Pelobacter seleniigenes DSM 18267: one gene and its partner. The main gene of each other region encodes a partner of the protein of the gene in region 2 in a complex. Links are inferred from orthologs where the notes say so. Each region holds a gene or a part of one and is shown on either strand. Other genes may lie near its edges.

Region 1 (11,302 bases), on a different replicon or contig from region 2:
AGATGTCAATAATTTCACTCATCTCTTACTCCCTTGTGTTCTCTGGTGCAAAAAGTTAATGTCCCGGAATAGTTCCGGGACGGGTTGTGCAGAATTGCAGGGTTACTTATATCATAAGAAAAGCGAAATGAAAGTCAATTTTGTGTGGCAATGGCATGAACGACCAGAATAAGCAACCAGAAATCAGCATAGTTGTTCCAATTGTCAACGAGATCGAAGAACTGTTCGGTTTCCTTGAAAATCTGGCTACACAAAAGGATATTCACTTCCAACTGCTGGTGGTCGATGGCGGGTCGACGGATGGCAGTGTCGAATACCTCCAGCAGCAGCGGGTGATTCCGGATCTGCTGCTGATCCAGGGACTGGTCGGTCGCGGGCGGCAGTTGAACCAGGGAGCCCGGGCGGCTACAGGTGCCCATCTGTTGTTTCTGCATGTCGACAGCCGCTTTGCCGATCCTTTGGCGCTGAGAAAAAGCCTGCTTTATCTGCAGCGAACCGGCAGTTCTCGGGTTGCGGGGCATTTTGCCCTCAGTTTCCGTCGTGCCACCGGTGATCGGTCACTCGGCTACTATTTTTACGAATGGAAAGCACGGACCGGTCGATCGGAAACCATTCATGGCGATCAGGGGTTTCTGCTTTCCCGGCAGCTGTTTAACGGTCTGGGCGGGTTTCGTGAAGACCTTCCGGTCATGGAGGATACCGATCTGGCGGAGCGGCTACGGCAAGACGCTCAGTGGCAGTTGCTGCCGGCGGTGATCAGGACATCCGCGCGCCGTTTTGAGATGGAAGGCTTGTGGCAGCGGCAACTGCTCGGAGCTTTGCTGATGTGTTTTCGCAGCATCGGCTGGAGCGAATTTTTTGCGCAGGCACCTGGTATCTATCGGCAGCAGAGCATGTCCTCTCAGCTCCGGCTGTGCCCATTTTTCAGTTTGGTCCTGGATTTGCTGAATGATTTGCCGCGCCGGGAGCGATGGCGGATCTGGTTGGCCAGTGGCGGCTATGTGCGGGATCACGCCTGGCAAATATTTTTGTTTTTGGATGTGTGGCGAGCGTTCCGACAGGATTGCCCGGTGGGGGGCGGAGCCTTGCGGCAGCTGGCATTTTGGGAGCCGGTTTTTGATTTTTTGACCGCAAATTCCATTGGTCGATTTGCCGCGGCATTGATGTTGCGTGGTTGGTTTGCCGGTTGTTATCACTGGCTGCAACAGCGGGAAAATCGATAAACAGACCTGTCTTCCTGTTGCCGAGGCGGCACTGGCAGGATTTTCCCATCAATATTCAGTTAGTCGTTGTTCGCTCTGGGCCCTGCTTCTGGTGAGTCACCAACTTGTTTCCGGCGCTCGATTTATGGTACATGAATCAGGCGAACCTACACTACAGTCAATTAAATAAGGAGATAAATAATCGTGTCCACTTCCCGTGATTTTAAAGTAAAAGACCTGTCTCTGGCCGCCTGGGGGCGGAAGGAAATTCTGCTCGCTCAGGAAGAAATGCCCGGCCTGATGGCGTTGCGCCAGGAATACGACGGTCAACTTCCATTGCAGGGGGCTCGTATCACCGGGTCTTTACACATGACCATTCAGACCGCAGTGCTGATCGAAACTTTGGTCGCGCTGGGCGCCAAAGTGCGCTGGTGTTCCTGCAATATTTTTTCGACGCAGGATCATGCCGCTGCTGCGGTCGCGGTCGGTCCGAACGGGACTATCGAAGACCCTGCCGGCGTTCCGGTTTTTGCCTGGAAAGGGGAAAGTCTCGCTGAATACTGGTGGTGTACCGAGCAGGCTCTGGTCTGGCCCGACGGTGGCTATCCGAACATGATCCTCGATGACGGGGGGGATGCGACCATGTTCGTCCTGAAAGGGAATGAATGGCAGAAAAACAGTGTGCCCGCCATCAGTGACGATGATCCAGATGACTGGTGCGAACTGGTCAAAACCTTGGAAAAATCGATTGCCGCCAACCCGGGACGCTGGATTCAGACGGCAGAGTCGATCAAAGGGGTGACTGAAGAAACCACCACCGGTGTCCATCGTCTCTACCAGATGGAAAAAGAAGGCAGTCTGTTGTTCCCGGCCATGAACGTCAATGATGCGGTCACAAAGTCCAAATTTGATAATGTTTACGGCTGCCGCCATTCATTGGTCGACGGAATCATGCGGGCCACCGATGTCATGCTGTCCGGCAAGGTTGCCGTGGTTTGCGGCTACGGCGATGTGGGCAAGGGTTGCTGTCAGTCCCTGCGCGGGCAGGGAGCCCGAGTGATCGTGACCGAAATCGATCCGATCTGTGCCCTGCAGGCGCTGATGGAAGGCTATGAAGTGAAGCGGGTCGAAGATGTCCTGGACTACGCCGACCTGTATGTGACGACCACGGGGAATAAAAACGTCATTACCCTGGAACACATGCGGCAGATGAAAAATAATGCCATTGTCGGCAATATCGGCCATTTTGACAATGAAATCGAGATGAGCGCCATGGAGCGCGATCCCGAAGTCAGAAAAGAAAATATCAAGCCCCAGGTCGATCGTTGGGTGTTCGCCGATGGCCATGGCGTCATTATCCTGGCCGAAGGGCGACTGCTCAATTTGGGCTGTGCCACCGGACATCCCAGTTTTGTGATGTCAAACTCTTTTACCAACCAGGTTATGGCCCAGATCGAACTGTTCAAAAACAGCTCTCAGTATGAAAACAAAGTCTATGTCCTGCCCAAGGAACTGGACGAAAAGGTTGCCCGCTTGCATCTTGACAAGCTTGGCGCAAAATTGACGGTTTTGACCGAAGATCAGTCCAAGTACCTGGGGGTCCCCGTGACCGGTCCTTACAAGCCGGATACCTATCGTTATTGAGAATATGGACTGCTGTTGATGTCTGTAGAGCCCCGTGTGGTTGACCATGCGGGGTTTTTTATGATTCGGAGACAGGTTGCGTGGGAAGCGTTATTGCTTGACGTTGAGCAGCAGCCAGATCCCGAATAATAAAAAGATGACGTTTGCGGCCCAGGCGGCGACCAGTGGCGGAATCGCCCCCGCATAGCCAAAGGCGGTGACCAGGGACTGCAGGATGAAATAGCAGACCCCGGTGCCAAGGCTGATCCCTATCCCCAAGGCGATATTGCTTTTGCGGCCACGCTGAAGGGCAAACGGGATGCCGAGAAATCCCATAATCAGGCAGGTGAACGGTTTTGTCAGGCGGTTATGCATATCAACCCGCTGGCGTGTCGCATCATAACCTTCCCGCTCCAGCTTATGGGCGATGGAGCGCAACTTTACAAAGTTCTGCTCGCTGTTGGGGTTTTCCCGCTCAAGAAAATCCACCGGGCTGCGTCCCAGTGGCAAAGCCAACTGCTCCGGGGGCGAGGTCTGGAGCAGGTCGCCACTGGTTGCTGCAAAATTTCTGTCGACCGCCTGATCAGCCAACCAGCGTCCCTGCTCATATTCAACCTTTGGCGCATCGATCCGGCGAACCAGTTTGTGGTCTTTGGAAAAGAAAAAGACTGTCACCCCTTCGAGCCGCTTGTTGTGCGGGTGAGCAACCTTGATATTGATGATCCTGTCGCCGTGGCGGTACCAGATTTCGTTACGGGTCAGCTCGGTCTTCTGCTTCCCTTTCAGTTTGACTTCCAGCAAGTCGTTCAGCTGTTGGGTATTCCAGGGGACGACCATCTCATTGAGGACGAGCACGAGGAGAGACAAGCCCAGAATCAGGGTCATCAGGGGTTGAACGATATGCCAGATGCTGATCCCGCAGGCGCGCATGGCCGTGGTTTCATTGGTTCGGCCCAGGCCGCCGAGGGTCAGCACCATGGCGGTGAGAATGGCCAAGGGCAAAATCTGTACTAAAATAAACGGAATGCTGTTGCCAAGGTAGGACAGATAATCGCCCAGGGTCGCCTGATGGTCGATGAAATCATTGACCTTTTCAAAAAAATCGATGAGCAGGTAAATGCCGATAAAAGAGGCCGTGCATAACACTAAGATGCGGATGAAGTGACTGAGCAAAAAGCGATCGATAATTTTCATTGGCCTGCTCCGCTGCGCTTGAAGAGCCTCAGCAATTTATGCAGGAGCAAAAGCGGACTGGCAAAAAGCTGCAATGGCCTCTCAATCGCAGTGCGGTGCAGAAAGTAGAGTCCACCGACGAAGAAGCAGATGTTCGGCAACCAGAGGATCAGCGCTGCCGGAAGAACCCCTTTCTCTGCGATGGTACCGGCAAAACTGAGCAAAATGTAATAAACCAGAAATACGATCAGGGCCAGGGAAAAACCTGCTCCTTTGCCGGAACGCTGCGACTGCAGGCCTAAAGGAATCCCCACCAGAACCAGTACCAGGGGCGCAAAAGCGATGACCACCCGCTGGTGTTTTTCGACCTCCAGGCGGAGTCGGGTTTTTGGGTCTTGAGTGCTATTCAGGGTCGAGGACAGTTCACCCCAGGACAGTTCGCCGCGAGATCGCCGGCGTTCCTGGTCATTCAACTGGCCGGCGACGTCCAGGTTGATATCATAATTTGAAAAGCGGACGATTTGGTAGGTGGTATGCTGAGAATCACGGGGCTCGCGATGAATGGTGCCATCGGTCAGCCGTAAAGTCATGGCCATTTTTGCGGGGTTGCTGATCAGCCGACCCTGGCGGGCGATAATCGTGGCCGGGACTTCCCCTTCACGTTCATCGGAAATGAAAATATCCTGCATGATACCATTCTTTTCATCCATCCCATGGGTAAACAGGACGATGCCGTCAAAAGCATCGTTAAAAACCCCGGGAGTGATGGCCAGCCCAGCTGATCCGGAAGCGATCTGGAACAGCATGCCCTTAAACGCGGTCTTGCTGGCCGGCTCAATGTAGAGGGTCATCAGCCCGGTCAGCAGGGAAAAGAGCACCGCTAGCGCGACTACCGGCTTAACCAGGTTGTAAAGACTGACTCCGGACGCTTTCAGCGCGATGAACTCGCTGTCGGCCGAGAGCCGTCCGAAAGCAAGCAGGATCGCCAGCAGAAAGGATAGCGGAACGGTAATGCTTAAAAAAGTCGGCAGCAAAAATCCGAACAGCTTGACGATCTGGGTCAGGGGGACCCCTTTGTTGATGACCAGTTCGGTCAGGCGGGGGATCCGGCCCATCAGCAGCACAAAACTGAAAATCAACAGGCTTAACAGCGCTGGCGCCGAAATTTCTCGGAGTATATATCGATGAATTCGCATGGTTGACATAAGGGCGCATACTAATACAGAGGATCTGCGCTGTAAACAAACTATGCGACTCCCCGGAACAGATAAAGTGAGCGCCGCTTTTTGCTGGCTGCAAAGAGACGGACAAGAGGAGGGGGTGGCGACGGTTTGCGGAGCCCGGAAGAAGGGCCTGCCGAGCGGTTTTGATAAGCAGTTTTTCGCTTGCCTGCGGCAGTTAGAAATGGTATAGATCCGCAGTTAACCCATTTCACACGCTTCGGGATTTGCGCAGGATGGTTCCCGGCTGAGCCGGGTCCTGCCGAAACAGAACGAGGCGGAGGAATCAAACCAGACAACAGGAGATGTACAAAATGGCCCAGATTACCATGAAACAAATGCTCGAAGCCGGTGTTCACTTCGGACACCAGACCAAACGCTGGAATCCCAAAATGAAGCCCTATATCTTTGGCGCTCGGAACGGGATTTACATCGTTGACCTGCAGAAAACGGTCCGTTATTTCAAGACGGCTTACCAGTTCATCCAGGATACCGTTGCCAGCGGCGAAAAGGTTCTTTTTGTTGGCACCAAAAAACAGGCCCAGGATGCCATTCGGGAAGAGTCCCTGCGGGCAGATCAGTACTTTGTCAACAATCGTTGGCTGGGCGGGATGCTGACCAACTTTACCACGATCAAAGCCAGCATCGATCGGCTGAAAAAAATCGAAGCCATGGTCGCCGACGGCACCATCGATCAATACACCAAAAAAGAGGCTCTGCAGCTTGAGCGCGAACGTGAGAAGCTGGAGAAAAACCTTGGCGGGATCAAGAATATGGGAAAACTGCCGGGTGCAGTGTTCATTATCGATCCCAAAAAAGAGGCCATTGCCGTCCAGGAAGCCAATAAGCTGGGTATCCCGGTTGTCGCTGTTGTCGATACCAACTGTGACCCGGACAATATCGATTACGTGATCCCCGGCAATGATGATGCCATCCGGGCTATTCGCCTGTTTGCCGCCAAAATTTCCGAGGCATGTATGGAAGGGGCCCAGCAGCGCAAGGATGCCAAGCAGACCGAGGCCGAAGGCCGCGATGAAAAAATCGAAGAGCCGGCAATTGCGGCAGCGGTTGTGGCCGAAGCTCCGGTTGCTGAGGAAGTCAAAGCTGAAGAAGACTGATTTTTTGACGCCTGAAATGGTACACTGGATTTAAAAAGGCCTGCGGCCGGGCTTTTGGTCCGGCCGTTGGTTTAATATCAATAAATCGCGGACCGCGGTCCGTAGCATACAGATTATGGAGGAAATATCGTGAGTATAACTGCAGCAATGGTCTCCGAGTTGCGTAAGAAAACCGGAGCGGGGATGATGGATTGTAAGAAAGCATTGACTGAAACCGCCGGGAATATGGACGAGGCTGTCGATTTCCTGCGTAAAAAAGGCCTCTCCGCCGCCGCGAAAAAATCCGGTCGCGTGGCTGCCGAAGGTGCGGTCGCCGCAATTGCTGACGGAGCCGTCGGGGCGATTGTCGAAGTTAACGCTGAAACTGATTTTGTCGCCAAAAACGATGCCTTCCAATCCTTTGTCGCCAATGTCAGTGAGGTCATCCTGGCCAACGAAGTTGCTGATGTTGAAGCTCTGAAGGCCCTTCCTTACCCGGGCACCGAGCGTAATGTCGGGGATGAACTGACCCATCAGATTGCCACCATCGGCGAAAATATGAGCCTGCGCCGCCTGGCTCGCGTGGATGCCGGAGCCGGCGTTGTTGCCGCCTATGTCCATGGGGCCGGGAAAATCGGTGTTCTGGTTGAATTCAAGACTGATTCCGCTGATGACAAGCTGGCTGAACTTGGCAAACAGATTGCCATGCATGTCGCCGCGGCCGCTCCGCAGTACCTCGATCGGAACGCTGTTCCGGCGGAGGTTGTTGAAAAAGAAAAGGAAATTATGCGGGTTAAGGCACTGGAAAGCGGTAAGCCGGAAAATATCGTCGATAAAATCATTCTTGGCCAGATCAACAAGTTTTACGGTGAAGTCTGCCTGCTTGAGCAAGCTTTTGTGATCGATCCCGATCAGAAGGTCGGTAAGATTGTCGAAGCACTGGGGAAAGAACTCGGCACCACGATTACCCTGAACAGCTTTGTGCGGTTCCAGCTGGGTGAGGGGATCGAGAAAAGAGAAGATGATTTTGCGGCTGAAGTTGCTGCTTTAAGCAAGTAAGTAACCTTTCCCGGAAGGAGCTTTTGTGGCAACGGTCAAATATCGAAGAATATTGTTGAAGCTCAGCGGCGAGGCTCTCGCCGGTGAGCAGGGCTACGGCATTGATCCGCAGGTTATTACCGGAATCGCCACGGAAATCAAAGAAGTGGTTGCGCTCGGGGTCGAGGTTGCATTGGTCATCGGGGGGGGCAATATCTTCAGAGGGCTCGCCGCGTCGTCAAAAGGGATGGATCGGGCCAGCGCCGATTACATGGGGATGCTGGCCACCGTGATGAACAGCTTGGCGATGCAGGACGCGCTGGAAAAACAAGGGGTGAATACCCGGGTCCAGTCGGCTATCGAGATGCAGCAGATTGCCGAACCTTATATCCGTCGTCGAGCCGTCCGCCATCTTGAAAAAGGACGGGTGGTTATTTTCAGTGCCGGCACCGGAAATCCGTATTTCACGACAGATACCGCTGCCAGCTTGCGGGCCATGGAGATCAACGCCGAGGTTATCCTTAAAGCAACCAAGGTTGACGGGGTTTATTCATCCGATCCTAAGAAAAACAGTGATGCCGTCAAATTGCCGGTCCTGACGTACCTTGAGGTCTTGCAGCAAGGGCTGCAGGTTATGGATGCGACGGCAACTTCACTCTGTATGGACAATAATCTGCCGATGATTATTTTCGACATGACCAGCCGAGACAATATTAAAAAAGTCGTTTTGGGAGAAAAGATCGGAACGATTGTCAAGGGAGGCGACGAAAATGGTTGATGAAGTTCTTAACGAGACCCGTTTCGCCATGGATAAGGCGGTTAAATCCCTGAAACGGGATATGACCAAGGTACGTACCGGGCGAGCCAGTGTTTCTTTGCTTGATGATGTCAGGGTCGAGTATTACGGCGTGCCGACCCCACTCAGCCAAGTGGCGACGCTATCGGCACCTGAACCGCGTCTGATCACGGTCCAGCCTTGGGAAAAGAACCTGATCCCGGAAATCGAAAAGGCTCTTTTTAAGGCAGATCTGGGGCTGACCCCTTCTTCGGATGGGCAGTTGATTCGCCTCCCCGTTCCGGCGCTGACTGAAGAGCGGCGGCGGGAAATGGTGAAAATCATTAAGCGGATGGCCGAGGAAGCTAAAATCTCGGTGCGTAATGCACGACGGGATGCCAACGATAACCTTAAGATGCTCGAAAAGGAAAAAGAAATCACGGAAGATGATTTGAAACGCAGCGAAAAGGACGTGCAACAACTGACTGACCAATTCGTTGAACTCATCGACTCCGTGGTCCAGAAAAAAGAGCAGGAGGTTATGGAGGTCTGACGGTTGTTTGCCTATGAAGGAGTGATCAATGGCTCTTAAAATTAATGAAGAGTGCATCGGTTGTGGTACCTGCGTGGATAGCTGCCCGATTGGGGCGATCGTTGAAGCGGGAGAGCTTTATTCCATAACTGACGAATGTACTGAATGTCGGGCTTGTGTTGACAGCTGCCCGGTGAATGCTGTCATTGATTGACAGATTGGTAAAATCGCATAGCAAGGGCGTTGAAAAACGCCCTTTTTTTATTTGCTCAGCGCGCTGGCGGAAAAACAAAGATTTCCAGCTGTTTTGCTGAATTTAGAGGGGGGCTTGGGTTGACGGATCGAACCCTGTGCCGGTATTCGCCTTGCCGAAGCATGAGAAAGCGTGCTATTTTTCCCAGCCGGGAATGTTCCTGGTTCTCTGAACGGTGTAATTAATATAATGTCGGATTGTATAGAATTGATGCATACAGCGCCTCTAAGACACCTTGCTGTTATCATGGATGGTAACGGACGCTGGGCTAAACAACGAGGCCTGCCCAGGATAGCAGGGCATCGGCAAGGGGTGGAAGCGGTTACGGTCATTGTCGACGCCTGTTTGTTGCAGGGGATTGATGTTTTAAGTCTGTATGCTTTTAGCTCGGAAAACTGGGGGCGGCCCCAGGATGAAGTCGATGCGTTAATGGAGTTACTGCTGCAGTTCCTGGCATTGCAGCAAAACAAGATGCTTGCCAAGGGCATCAGTCTGCGGGTTATCGGCGATACCAGTCGGATGTCCCCATCACTCCAAACGGCTTTGAAAGAAGCCGAGGCCAAGACGGCCGGTGGCAAACGGATGACCTTGGTGCTGGCATTATCTTACGGCGGCAGGGATGAAATTCTGCGCGCGGTCAAAAAGGCTTCGCGACAGGTTTGTCAGGGGGAACTTGATCCGGATAAACTGGATTGCTGCACGTTTTCCGGTTTTCTCGACACGGCCGATATTCCGGATCCTGACCTGTTGATCCGTACCAGCGGCGAGATGAGGATCAGCAACTTCCTGCTTTGGCAGCTCGCCTATGCGGAACTCTATTTCACTGATGTGCTTTGGCCCGATTTCGGAGCGGATGACCTGCAGCATGCACTGGACGACTATCGCCAGCGCAAACGTCGCTTCGGGTTGACCGACGAACAGCTTCACGAACCTTGAAATTATGGGAGATTGACGATTAAACAGCGCATTCTGACAGCTCTTGTGCTTCTGCCTCTGCTGATCCTCCTGTTAGGTTTTGCCAGTCCCATGGTTTTCAGCGTTTTTCTGACCTTGGTCCTGTTTGTTAGTTTGTTGGAATATAACAAAATGGGATTGGCCGGGGAACATGGCCTCGAACAATGGCTCAGTGCTGCGGCTGGAGCTGCGGTTGTGCCGGTATTGGCCTTGAACCAGCCGGAGTTGCTGGTGCCGTTGTACACCGGCCTGTATCTGGTTCTGGCGTTGCTGTTCCTGTTTCGTCTGCCACCCATTGAAGAGACTCACCACCGCTTGGGCTGGCTCGTCTCCGGGACGGTTTACCTGCCATTGCTGATCGGTCATCTGGTGCCGCTACACCAGCTTGCTTATGGGAAACAATGGATCTTCTTGCTGCTTATCGCAGTGATGGCCTGTGATTCGATGGCTTATTTCATTGGTCGGAAGTTCGGTAAGCGCAAACTTTACCCGGCTGTAAGTCCAAATAAGAGCATTGAAGGAGCATACGGCGGGATTCTGGGCGCAGTCCTGGGGGTTTTGTTTGCAAAATTGTTTTTCCTGCAGGCCATCGGCTGGTTCGGCGTTCTCGGGATCGGCGTCGCCCTGGGCGTTTTCGGCCAACTGGGCGACCTCTTCGAATCTCTTCTCAAGCGGGCCTGCAGGGTCAAGGATTCCGGTACCATGATTCCGGGACACGGTGGACTGCTGGACCGCCTGGACAGTTTATTGTTTGTTTTTCCCCTCGTTTACTATATTGCCAAATATGGTTACGGAGGCTAGGGGCGTACGTTTGAAGAACATATCGTTGCTCGGATCCACCGGCTCTATCGGAGTCAGTACCCTCGAAATTATCAAGTCCTTTCCCCACCATTATCGGGTGGTCGCCTTGGCGGCCGGCAAAAATGTCGATCTGTTGCTGCAGCAGATCGAGGTCTTTCAACCTGAAGTTGTCGCCGTTGTTGCTGAAGAAGACGCGGATTATTTAGCCTCCAAACTACATGACCATGGGATTGAGGTCGGGTTTGGCGTGGCCGGGATGATTCGCTGTGCAACTCTGGCTGCTGCGGACATGGTGGTTGCGGCGATTGTCGGCGCGGCTGGACTGGAGCCCACTTTAGCCGCAATTCAGGCAGGTAAAGATGTTGCTCTGGCCAATAAGGAAACCCTGGTCATGGCCGGCGGGCTGATCATGGCCGAAGTCCGGCGCCAGGGGATTAAGCTGATCCCTGTCGACAGCGAACATTCGGCTATCTTTCAGTCGCTGAGCGGACAGCGTCACACTGATGTCCGACGCTTGATCCTGACCGCCTCCGGAGGTCCGTTCCGCGATTTGGAACGGGAGAAGTTTGGTGAAATTACCCCGAGCAGCGCTTTGGCCCATCCAAATTGGGCGATGGGGCGGAAAATATCCATC
Region 2 (11,346 bases):
GTTACCAATCCCGACCGACTCCAGGATAGGCCGGACAGCACCGCCGGCGATCACACCGGTACCTGCGGAAGCAGGTTTGAGCAGAACCTTACCTGCTCCGTACTTACCGATAACATCGTAAGGAATGGTCCGCCCATCCTGAATTGGCACCTTGATCAGGCTTTTTTTAGCCTGTTCAACGCCCTTTCTGATGGCTTCAGGAACTTCCTTGGCTTTACCAAGTCCGTAACCGACATGCCCTTCTCCGTCACCGACAACAACCAGTGCAGAAAAGCTGAAGCGCCGGCCACCTTTGACAACTTTGGCATTACGGTTGATATGAATGACTCTATCGGTCAATTCCAGTTCATTGGGATCAATGCGCAGCACTACCTTCTCCTCTACAGCTTCAATCCGGCTTCCCGTGCAGCATCAGCCAGCGCCTGAACGCGCCCCTGATACAGGAAACCGTTACGGTCGAAAACAACTTGGGTGATATTCTGGGCAAGTGCTTTTTGAGCGATAGCACTCCCGACTGCCTTAGCCGCCTCTACATTACCGCCGTTATTCAAGTCCACATCTTTGCCGACTGATGAAGCCGCAACCAAAGTTCTGCCGGTTGTATCTTCGATAATCTGGGCGTAAATATGCTTGGTACTGCGGAAGACAGAGAGCCGGGGGCATTCAGTGGTCCCACGAATTTTTCTTCTAACCCGCGCCTGACGCTTGAGCCTGGCAACACGTCTTTTTTGGGAAACGTTCACAGTTATGCTCCTTATATCAATCTAATTACTTGCCGGCCTTACCAGCTTTACGCAAAATCTTCTCGTCAGCATACTTGATTCCTTTGCCCTTGTACGGTTCCGGAGCACGGAATGAGCGGATCTTCGCCGCAGCGGATCCGACAAGCTGCTTATCGATACCATTTACCGACAACTTGGTTTGTTTTTCCACCTCTACCGAAATCCCCTCAGGCAATTCGTAGACAACCGGGTGGGAATAACCGAGTGAAAGGGTCAATGTGTTTCCGCTGATTTCAGCACGATAACCGACCCCGTTGATTTCAAGCTTTTTCTGAAATCCAACCGTCACACCGACCACCATGTTATTGATCAGGGAACGGGTCAGGCCATGCAGAGCACAATCAGATTTTTCCTCAGTCGGGCGTGAGACGATAATCTGTTCCGTTTCAACGGCGATGGTCATCCGCGCATGCAACTCTTGGGTCAGTGCCCCTTTGGGCCCGGTGACGGTCATGGTATTTCCATCAAGTGCAACTTTGACACCTGCTGGTATAGCTATTGGCAATTTACCGATACGTGACATTTTTGAAACTCCTCGATCTTCTGTTACCAAACGCTGCAGATAACTTCGCCGCCAACCTGTGCCTTGCGTGCTGACACATCGTCAAGAACGCCTTTGGAGGTCGAGAGAATCGAAGCACCGAGACCGTTCTTGATCCGGGGGATATCCTCTTTGCCGACATAAACCCGACAACCTGGTGTAGACACCCGCTTGATCTCGTGAATGACGGGAGACTGGTTGTCATCGTATTTCAGATAAATACGCAGCAGCCCTTGCTTACCGTCAGTTACGATTTTAAAGTTTTTTATAAAGCCAAGATCTTTCAAAACTGCAGCGACTGCAGCTTTGACGTTGCTGGAGGGAACATCAACTTTCGCATGGGACGCCATACCGGCATTACGGATGCGGGTCAACATGTCCGCCATTGGATCAGTCATCGACATGAATGGTACTCCTTCTCGCTGTTACCAGCTGGACTTGACAACCCCGGGGACTTTCCCTTCGGAGGCCAGTTTCCTTAAACAAATTCTGCACATATCAAACTTACGATAATAAGCGCGCGGACGACCACAAATCGGACAGCGATTGTATGTACGAACCGCGAACTTTTGGGGCCGTTTAGCTTTGGCAATCATTGATTTCTTCGCCACATCATCCTCCGCTCTTAAAGCTCTATTTTCTGAACGGCATACCGAGACCGGCCAGCAATGCACGGCCCTCTTCGTCGGTTTTTGCCGTTGTTACAATCGTAACGTTCAACCCGGAAACCTTGGCGATCTTATCGAGGTCAATCTCAGGAAAGATCAACTGCTCGCGGATACCAAGGGTATAATTACCCCGGCCGTCAAACGCTTTGGGAGAAACGCCCTTAAAATCGCGAACCCGAGGCAGCGCAACATTGACCAAGCGATCAATGAATTCCCATGCCCGATCGTGCCGCAACGTTACACAGGCACCGATAGACATGTTTTCACGCAGCTTGAATCCGGCGATCGACTTTTTGGATTTGGTCACCACCGGTTTTTGGCCGGAAATCCGTTCCAGCTCTTCAACTGCGGATTCGAGCAGCTTGGGATTCTGAATGGCCTCACCGAGACCCATATTCAGAACGACCTTCTCTATTTTGGGAACTTCCATTACGTTACGGTATTGGAATTCCTTCATCAGGGCAGGAATCTGCTCCTGAATATATGCCTCTTTTAACCTGGCCATTGAAATCTCCGTTTACTTATTTATCAACGCTCGCGTTACATTTTTTGCAATAACGAGTCTTGCTACCGTCCTCAAGAGTTTTGACGCCGGTACGAGTCGCCTCGTTACAAGAACCGCAGATCAACATGACATTGGACATGCTGATTGCCGCCTCTTTCTCGACGATACCACCCTCGGGATTGAGCTGATTAGGGCGGGTGTGTCGTTTCACCACGTTGAGGTTCTCAACGACAACACGTCCTTTGGCTGGGAAAACCCGCAGAACCTTACCGGTTTTACCGCGCTCCTTACCAGCAATAATTTTCACCATGTCATCTTTTTTGACATGTACTTTGATACTAGCCATTGCTTATTTTCTCCAACAGTCCGGTTTATAAAACTTCAGGAGCCAGCGAAACAATTTTCATAAAGTGACGGGCTCGCAACTCTCTCGCGACTGGGCCGAAAATACGGGTGCCGATAGGTTCGTTACCAGCGTTAACGACAACAGCTGAATTGTTGTCAAAACGAATAAACGACCCGTCCGGACGCGGAATTTCCTTCGCAGTACGCACAATCACAGCACGAACAACATCACCTTTTTTAACTTTGGAATTCGGCAACGCTTCTTTAACACTGCAAATGATGATATCGCCGATTCCGGCATATTTACGCTTCGATCCACCCGGGACCTTAATACAGCAAAGCTTCTTCGCGCCGGAATTATCTGCGACGCTCAGCATGGATTGCATCTGGATCATGACTTACTCTCCTACGCGGTAACGGCCTTCTCCAGAATCTGGCGCACACGCCAGCGCTTGTCTTTGGACAAGGGTCTGGTTTCGACAATAAGGACTTTATCACCAAGAGCGCAACTGTTCAGCTCATCATGAGCTTTACAGCTAACTTTCCGCTTGATGAATTTTTTATAAATGCTGTGCTTAACCAGGTCATCGACCCTGACAACAACAGTTTTATCCATTTTGTCACTGACAACAACGCCGATCCGGGTTCTTCTGCTACCTCGTTCTTGACTCATTTTTCCTCACACACACTAGGCATTCAGCTTACTGGACAGGACTGTCTTGACTCGTGCCACGTCTTTACGTACAGCAGATATCTTAGCAGTGTTTTCCAGATGACCGGTATGCAATTGAAATCTCAGATTGAAAAGCTCCTGCTGAAGCTCACGCGTCTTCGCTTCCAATTCCTCTACGCTGAGATCGATAATTTCACTAGCCTTCATCGCCAGCCTCTCTTTTCACAAATTTGGTCCGCATCGGTAACTTATGAGCACCAAGCCGGAAAGCCTCACGTGCAATTTCCTCGGTAACTCCCTGCATTTCATAAATCATATGGCCTGGCTTTACCACAGCAACCCACTTCTCGGGCGACCCTTTTCCTTTACCCATCCGGGTTTCGGCCGGCTTACTGGTAAGGGGCTTATGCGGAAATGTGCGAATCCAGATCTTCCCACCACGCTTGATATAGCGCGTCATGGCGCGACGAGCAGCTTCAATCTGACGTGACGAAAGCCAGCCGCACTCAAGGGCCTGCAGACCGTAATCACCGAAACTAACTTCAGTACCACGGGAGGCCTGTCCAGTCATGCGACCGGTAAACTGCTTTCTACGCTTAACTTTCTTCGGCATTAACATGGTTAATTACTCCTGATCAGCCAACCGGCTGTTCTTGTTCTTTTCCAAGCACCTCACCCTTGAAGATGAGGACTTTGACACCAATGATTCCGTAGGTCGTCTTTGCTTCGGCAAAACCATAATCGATATCAGCTCGCAAAGTATGCAAAGGAACACGCCCTTCACGATACCATTCAGTACGGCTCATCTCGGCACCGCCCAAACGCCCGGAACAATTGATTTTGATTCCCTTTGCACCGAATTTGAGGGCCATACTGACACTACGCTTCATGGCTCTTCTGAAAGCGACGCGCCTTTCCAGCTGCAACACAACATTTTCTGCAACCAACTGGGCATCAACTTCCGGCTTACGCACCTCTTGAATGTTGATAAAACATTCATCATCGGTAATCTTGGCCAGATCTTTTTTCAATACCTCAACCTCGGAACCTTTTTTGCCGATGATAATTCCGGGTCTTGCGGCAAAGATGTTGATCTTTACTTTATTAGCTGCTCTCTCAAGCTCGATTTTCGAAATTCCTGCATGGTACAATCTCTTCTTCAGGAAATTACGAAGTTTGAGATCGGCATGAAGTTTTTCGGCATAGTCTGAATCTGCGTACCAGCGGGATTCCCATGTCCGGTTAACTCCAAGACGAAATCCTATCGGATGAACTTTCTGGCCCAAAGGGATACCTCCTCGTTTTACTTAACATCCAGAACCACAGTAATGTGGCTGGTCGGTTTGCGAATCCGGCTGGCTCGCCCTTGTGCGCGAGGCATAAAGCGCCTTAACACGGGGCCCTGATCGACCATAATTGTTTTAACAAACAACTGATCAACATCAGAAACACCTTTCTGTTCGGCGTTTGCTACAGCTGATTTCAATAATTTAGAAAGAACTGGTGCAGTTTTCTGCGGAGAAAATTGCAGAATGTTCATAGCATCCTGAATCCCCTTACCGCGGACCAGATCGACAACGAGTCGCGCCTTACGCGGAGAAAGGCGAACGTTCCTCAGTTTTGCTTGTGCTTCCATTGCTCGGAACTCCTGTTAAAATCGCGGTAAGCTATCTGACCTTGCTCTTCTTGTCACTGCCGTGACCGAAGTAAGTCCTCGTCGGAGCAAATTCACCCAGCTTGTGACCAACCATATTTTCACTGACAAAAACCGGGACAAATTTCTTCCCGTTATGAACAGCAAAGGTCAGCCCGACAAACTCAGGAATGATGGTCGAACGCCGCGACCAGGTCTTGATAACTTTGTTACGGTTAGTGTCACCTTCCAGATCTACTTTGCGTAGCAGGCTGTCCTGGACGTATGGCCCTTTTTTAATTGATCTTGCCACGATCTTCTCCTAAAGGCTTGAATTACTTCTTATTTCTACGACGTACGATAAATTTGTCCGTACGTTTATTCGTTCTGGTTTTGTAACCTTTGGTCGGGATACCCCATGGGGTAACCGGATGACGACCACCGGAACTCTTACCTTCACCACCACCATGCGGGTGATCGACCGGGTTCATGGCCACACCACGCGACTGCGGACGTTTCCCCAGCCAACGGTTACGACCGGCTTTACCGATCTTGATTTTTTCATAATCAAGATTGCCAACCTGACCAACAGTAGCACGGCATTCCTGCATCACCAGGCGAACTTCACCGGAAGGGAGTCGCAACTGGGCATAGCGACCTTCTTTCGCAGCGATCATCGCGTAGGCACCTGCACTACGGGCCAACTGGCCGCCTTTGCCAACCTTAAGCTCAACATTGTGCACCCAGGTGCCCAACGGAATGGCCTTGATCGACAACGCATTGCCCGGTCGAATATCAGCGGAATCGCTGGCAACCACCGCATCGCCGACCGACAGACCGTTGGGAGCCAGAATGTAACGCTTCTCACCGTCAGCATAGAACAACAGTGCGATGCGAGCACTACGGTTGGGATCATATTCGATGGAAGCAACCTTAGCAGGAACCTCAAGCTTGTCCCGTCGAAAATCCACAATCCGATATTGCCTCTTGTGGCCACCGCCAGTATGACGCTTGGTGATCCGACCGGAGTTGTTTCGTCCGCCGGACCGCTTCAGCGGTACAAGAAGAGATTTTTCCGGTCTGGCTTTAGTTACTTCCTCGAAAGTCGAGGAGGTCATATGACGCCGACCGTCCGAGGTTGGATTATATTTTTTTATACCCATGACAACTGCTCCATACCTGCCAAATACACGGCCTTAAACGCCATAAAAATCGATATTATGCCCCTGTTGCAGGGTAACATATGCTTTTTTCCAGTTGTTCCGTTGCCCGAAAGAAGCACCGACCCGCTTCATTTTACCGCGCAACTGGATAGTATTAACCGACTTGACCTTGACATCAAAAGCTTTTTCAACCGCCTGCTTGATTTCGATTTTGTTGGCCGAGCGCGCAACTTCAAATGCAACAACTTGCGCTTCGTCCTTCAGCAGGTTTGCTTTTTCAGTAATCAGCGGTTTGCGAATAATCTCGTGAAGAGGTTTCATTTTTCCAAAGCTCCTTCGATCTCAGTAACCGCGGCATCAGTCAGCACCAGATAAGGGTATTTAAGAACGTCGTATACATTCACCCCTTCTGCGCGCAGGACTTTTACATTGCGCAGATTTCTGGCTGAAAGCTCAACCTTGACATCGGCCTGGTCGATAACGACCAACGCACCATCCAGCGCAAACCGCTCAATAACCTGACTGAACCGTTTGGTACTGATATCATCCAGGGCCAGATCTTTCACGACCACCAGTTTTTCGCCTTGAAAGCGAGCGGACAATGCGCTGCAAAGCGCCGCTTTCTTGACCTTCCGATTCAGCTTGAAGGAATAGGAGCGGGGCTGAGGTCCAAACGCAACACCACCACCAACGAAATGGGGTGCGCGAATAGTACCCTGCCGTGCATTACCGGTACCTTTCTGACGATAAGGCTTCTTTGCACCACCGGCAACCGCGCTTCTGTTCTTGACCGCTGCCGTCCCCTGACGCCGAGCCGCAAGTTGATAACGAACCATGTCATGCAAAAGATATTCTTTTACTTCAGTATTAAAAACAGTGTCCGCGAGCTCACGCTCTCCAACCTGTTTCTTGTCCTGATCATAAATTGCTACAGTTGCCATTTATCCACTCCTAAATCCGCAGCACTTAAACCTTGATCCCTTTACGGATCTCGACCAGACCGTTTTTCGGTCCAGGAACGGCACCACGTACAAGGATTAAATTCTCTTCGGGCCGAACGTCGACAACAATGAGGTTTTGTGTTGTAACCCGCACATTACCCAATTGTCCAGGCATTTTCTTACCCTTGAACACTCGGGACGGCCAAGCCGAAGCACTGATGCCCCCAGGCCGACGTTTAAACATGGAACCGTGAGTCGCCCGGCCACCGGAAAAACCCCACCGCTTCATAACGCCCTGAAATCCCTTACCCTTACTGGTACCGGTTATATCGATCCGGTCACCGGGCTTGAACATTTCGCAGGAAACGATATCACCAACGGCGCAGTCCCCGACGGTTGAAAATTCGCGAACATGAGCAAAGGCACCCTTGCCGGCCTTTTTGAAGTGTCCCATTTCCGGCTTGTTCGCGCGCTGTGCACCAATCGCCTTGAAACCAATCTGTACAGCTTCATAGCCATCAGTTGCCGCTGTCTTCTTCTGCAGAACCGTACATGGCCCCGCTTCCAGCACAGTCACAGGAATCCGCTGCCCATCAGCAGCATAAACCTGGCTCATGCCTATCTTTTTTCCTAACAATCCGTTGGTCATAGTCGTGCCCTTAAATTGCGATTAAACCAAAAATTAAAGCTTGATCTCAACGTCTACGCCAGCAGACAAGTCCAGCTTCATCAAAGCATCCACGGTCTGCTGAGTCGGCTCCATAATATCCAAGAGACGCTTATGCGTACGAATCTCAAACTGCTCTCGACTCTTTTTGTCGACGTGCGGACCGCGCAGCACACAGTATTTATTGATCACAGTCGGCAACGGAATGGGGCCGACCAAACGTGAACCGGTACGTTTCGTTGTATCTACAATTTCCGCAACAGCCTGGTCGAGCAGGCTGTGATCATAAGCTTTCAGACGAATTCTGATCTTCTGTGTAGACATGTGTTTTCCTCGTATTACTCGATAACTTCACTGACCACGCCGGCGCCGACAGTACGGCCGCCTTCGCGGATTGCAAAGCGCAGTTCCTTGTCCATTGCAATCGGGGTGATCAAATCAACCGTCATTGCAATATTGTCACCAGGCATAACCATTTCGGTGCCTTCCGGAAGCTCAACAATCCCGGTCACATCCGTGGTCCGGAAGTAGAACTGCGGACGATACCCTTTGAAGAACGGGGTATGACGACCACCCTCTTCCTTGGTCAGAATATAAGCCTCGGCTTTGAACTTGGTATGCGGGGTGATGCTGCCCGGCTTAGCCAGAACCTGACCACGCTCGATGTCTTCACGCTTGACACCACGCAGCAGAATACCGACGTTGTCGCCGGCCTGACCCTGATCCAGCAGCTTGCGGAACATTTCGACACCGGTCACGACCGTTTTGGTCGTAGCTTTCATGCCGACGATTTCGACTTCTTCCTGAACTTTGACCACGCCGCTCTCAACCCGACCGGTGGCAACAGTACCACGACCGGAGATGGAGAAGACGTCTTCAACAGGCATCAGGAACGGCTTGTCAACAGCACGCTCCGGCTCGGGGATGTAGCTGTCAACAGCGTCCATCAGTTCGAGAACTTTGTTCTTGCCGATCTCGTCATCGCGACCTTCCAGAGCGGCCAGAGCGGACCCGGCAATGATCGGAATATCGTCACCCGGGAAATCATAGCTCGACAGCAGCTCACGGATTTCCATGTCGACCAGCTCGAGCAGTTCTTCGTCGTCAACCATGTCGGCCTTGTTCAGGAACACGACCATGGCCGGAACACCAACCTGACGAGCGAGCAGGATGTGCTCACGGGTCTGCGGCATCGGGCCGTCAGCAGCCGAGACCACCAGAATAGCGCCGTCCATCTGGGCAGCTCCGGTGATCATGTTCTTGACATAGTCGGCGTGACCCGGGCAGTCAACGTGTGCATAGTGACGCTTTTCGGTCTCATATTCGACGTGGGCGGTTGCAATGGTGATACCACGCTCACGCTCTTCCGGTGCATTGTCGATCTGATCGAAAGCCTTGACTTCACCGCGGCCCATCTTTTCTGCGAGCACGGTGGTAATCGCTGCGGTCAGCGTGGTCTTGCCGTGGTCAACGTGACCGATGGTCCCGATGTTGACGTGCGGCTTTGTCCTCTCAAATTTTTCCTTGGACATAACTATCTCCTCTCCTCGGCCTAACCATTGACCTTGGCGATAATCTCTTCACTAATTGCCTTAGGTACCTGCTCGTAATGATCAAATACCATCGTATATGTTGCCCGACCCTGCGTTGAACTGCGTAGATCGGTTGCGTAACCAAACATACTGGAAAGTGGAACGTGAGCATTAACAACCTGCGCACCGCCGCGGGAATCCATCCCCATGATACGGCCGCGACGGCTATTCAAATCGCCGATAACATCTCCCATGTATTCCTCAGGGACAACAACTTCGACCGCCATAATCGGCTCGAGCAGAACGGGAGAAGCTTTTCTTGCCCCTTCCTTGAAGCCCATTGAACCGGCAATCTTAAAGGCCATCTCGGAAGAGTCAACATCGTGATACGAACCGTCGTAACAAGCGACCCGAACATCAACAATCGGGAAACCGGCAAGAACCCCGTTTTCAGCGGCCTCTTCAGCACCCTTCCCAACTGCAGGGATATATTCGCGCGGAATAACGCCACCCTTAATCTCATCAATAAAACTGAAGCCTTCACCAGGTTCGCCCGGCTCAAGACGCAACCAACAATCGCCATACTGACCACGGCCACCGGACTGGCGGACAAACTTGCCTTGCACTTCGACCGATTTAGTGATCGATTCACGATAAGCAACCTGCGGAGCGCCAACATTACACTCAACCTTGAACTCGCGCTTCATCCGGTCAACAATGATCTCAAGATGCAGCTCGCCCATCCCGGAAAGAATGGTCTGACCAGTTTCTTCATCGGTCCGCACCCTCAAGGACGGATCCTCAGACAGCAACTTACCCAGAGCAACACCCATCTTTTCCTGATCGCTTTTGGTCTTCGGCTCAACCGACAAGTGAATAACCGGTTCAGGGAATTCCATCGACTCAAGCAGCGACGGCTTATCCGGGTCACACAAAGTATCACCAGTAGTAGTGTGCTTCAAACCGACCGCAGCAGCGATATCACCAGCATAAACCTGCTTGATCTCTTCACGCTTATTAGCGTGCATCTTCAACAAACGACCGAAACGCTCCTTCTTACCTTTGGTCGAGTTGAGGACAGACGTTCCAGACTCGGCAACCCCCGAATACACCCGAAAGAAGCTCAGCTGACCAACAAAGGGGTCGGTCATAATCTTAAAGGCCAAAGCAGCAAAGGGTTCGCTATCGGAAGCGGGCCGCTCAAGCTCTTCGCCGTTATCAGGATTAACCCCTTTAATAGCAGGAACGTCCAGCGGAGAGGGCATATAATCAACCACCGCATCCAACAGCGTCTGCACACCTTTATTTTTAAAAGCGCTACCACAAAGTACGGGACAGAACTCAATATTCTTCGTCCCCCGGCGAATCGCCGCCTTGATCTCGTCGACGGTCAGCTCTTCACCACCAAGATATTTCTCCATCAACTCTTCGTCGTTGCCAGAAATCTCTTCCAGCAGGGCCTCGCGCGCCATCTCGACATCATCAACCATATCTTCGGGGATATCGATGACTTCAAATTTGGCACCCATCGACTCATCGTCCCAGACAATCGCTTCCATGGTCACCAGATCGACAAGCCCACGGAAGTTCTCTTCGGCACCAATCGGCAACTGCAACGGCAGCGGATTGGCACCCAATCGCTCACGAATCATATCAACACCGCGATTAAAGTTGGCGCCAATACGATCCATCTTATTAATAAAGGCGATCCGCGGAACATGATACTTGTCAGCCTGCCGCCAAACCGTTTCCGACTGCGGCTCAACACCACCAACAGAACAGAAGACAGCAACAGCCCCATCAAGAACCTTCAGCGAGCGTTCGACTTCGATGGTAAAATCTACGTGGCCAGGAGTGTCAATAATATTGACCCGATGGTCCTTCCAGAAACAGGTC

The links.
Region 1: the proteins of tuf (region 2) and tsf are in contact, whole or in part, in a crystal structure (PDB 1EFU), measured with the Escherichia coli proteins. The link is inferred for Pelobacter seleniigenes DSM 18267 from one-to-one orthologs.

What each region holds. Positions count from the first base shown.
Region 1 is NZ_JOMG01000004.1:351,202-362,503, forward strand. What follows is about bases 5,562-8,418. They hold tsf (translation elongation factor Ts), read left to right. Parts: upstream 5,562-6,462; coding sequence 6,463-7,374; downstream 7,375-8,418. Other genes in these bases: rpsB (30S ribosomal protein S2), read left to right, coding at 5,562-6,336; pyrH (UMP kinase), read left to right, coding at 7,400-8,131; frr (ribosome recycling factor), read left to right, coding at 8,124-8,418. Outside these bases: eno (phosphopyruvate hydratase), read right to left, coding at 1-22; N909_RS0118520 (TIGR04283 family arsenosugar biosynthesis glycosyltransferase), read left to right, coding at 156-1,223; ahcY (adenosylhomocysteinase), read left to right, coding at 1,407-2,846; LPS export ABC transporter permease LptG, read right to left, coding at 2,937-4,019; LPS export ABC transporter permease LptF, read right to left, coding at 4,016-5,203; more of rpsB, read left to right, coding at 5,533-5,561; more of frr, read left to right, coding at 8,419-8,681; N909_RS25380 (4Fe-4S binding protein), read left to right, coding at 8,710-8,874; N909_RS0118565 (undecaprenyl pyrophosphate synthase), read left to right, coding at 9,103-9,849; N909_RS0118570 (phosphatidate cytidylyltransferase), read left to right, coding at 9,862-10,668; N909_RS0118575 (1-deoxy-D-xylulose-5-phosphate reductoisomerase), read left to right, coding at 10,679-11,302. UniProt on the Escherichia coli protein: Associates with the EF-Tu.GDP complex and induces the exchange of GDP to GTP.
Region 2 is NZ_JOMG01000002.1:70,616-81,961, forward strand. The notes cover bases 7,354-10,254. They hold tuf (elongation factor Tu), read right to left. Parts: upstream 9,451-10,254; coding sequence 8,257-9,450; downstream 7,354-8,256. Other genes in these bases: rplC (50S ribosomal protein L3), read right to left, coding at 7,354-7,900; rpsJ (30S ribosomal protein S10), read right to left, coding at 7,934-8,242; fusA (elongation factor G), read right to left, coding at 9,471-10,254. In the rest of the region: rpsE (30S ribosomal protein S5), read right to left, coding at 1-369; rplR (50S ribosomal protein L18), read right to left, coding at 381-743; rplF (50S ribosomal protein L6), read right to left, coding at 769-1,305; rpsH (30S ribosomal protein S8), read right to left, coding at 1,329-1,727; N909_RS25155 (type Z 30S ribosomal protein S14), read right to left, coding at 1,749-1,934; rplE (50S ribosomal protein L5), read right to left, coding at 1,957-2,496; rplX (50S ribosomal protein L24), read right to left, coding at 2,513-2,842; rplN (50S ribosomal protein L14), read right to left, coding at 2,868-3,236; rpsQ (30S ribosomal protein S17), read right to left, coding at 3,248-3,514; rpmC (50S ribosomal protein L29), read right to left, coding at 3,530-3,721; rplP (50S ribosomal protein L16), read right to left, coding at 3,711-4,133; rpsC (30S ribosomal protein S3), read right to left, coding at 4,150-4,800; rplV (50S ribosomal protein L22), read right to left, coding at 4,818-5,150; rpsS (30S ribosomal protein S19), read right to left, coding at 5,182-5,460; rplB (50S ribosomal protein L2), read right to left, coding at 5,483-6,310; N909_RS0102985 (50S ribosomal protein L23), read right to left, coding at 6,344-6,631; and 3 more genes. UniProt on the Escherichia coli protein: GTP hydrolase that promotes the GTP-dependent binding of aminoacyl-tRNA to the A-site of ribosomes during protein biosynthesis. May play an important regulatory role in cell growth and in the bacterial response to nutrient deprivation.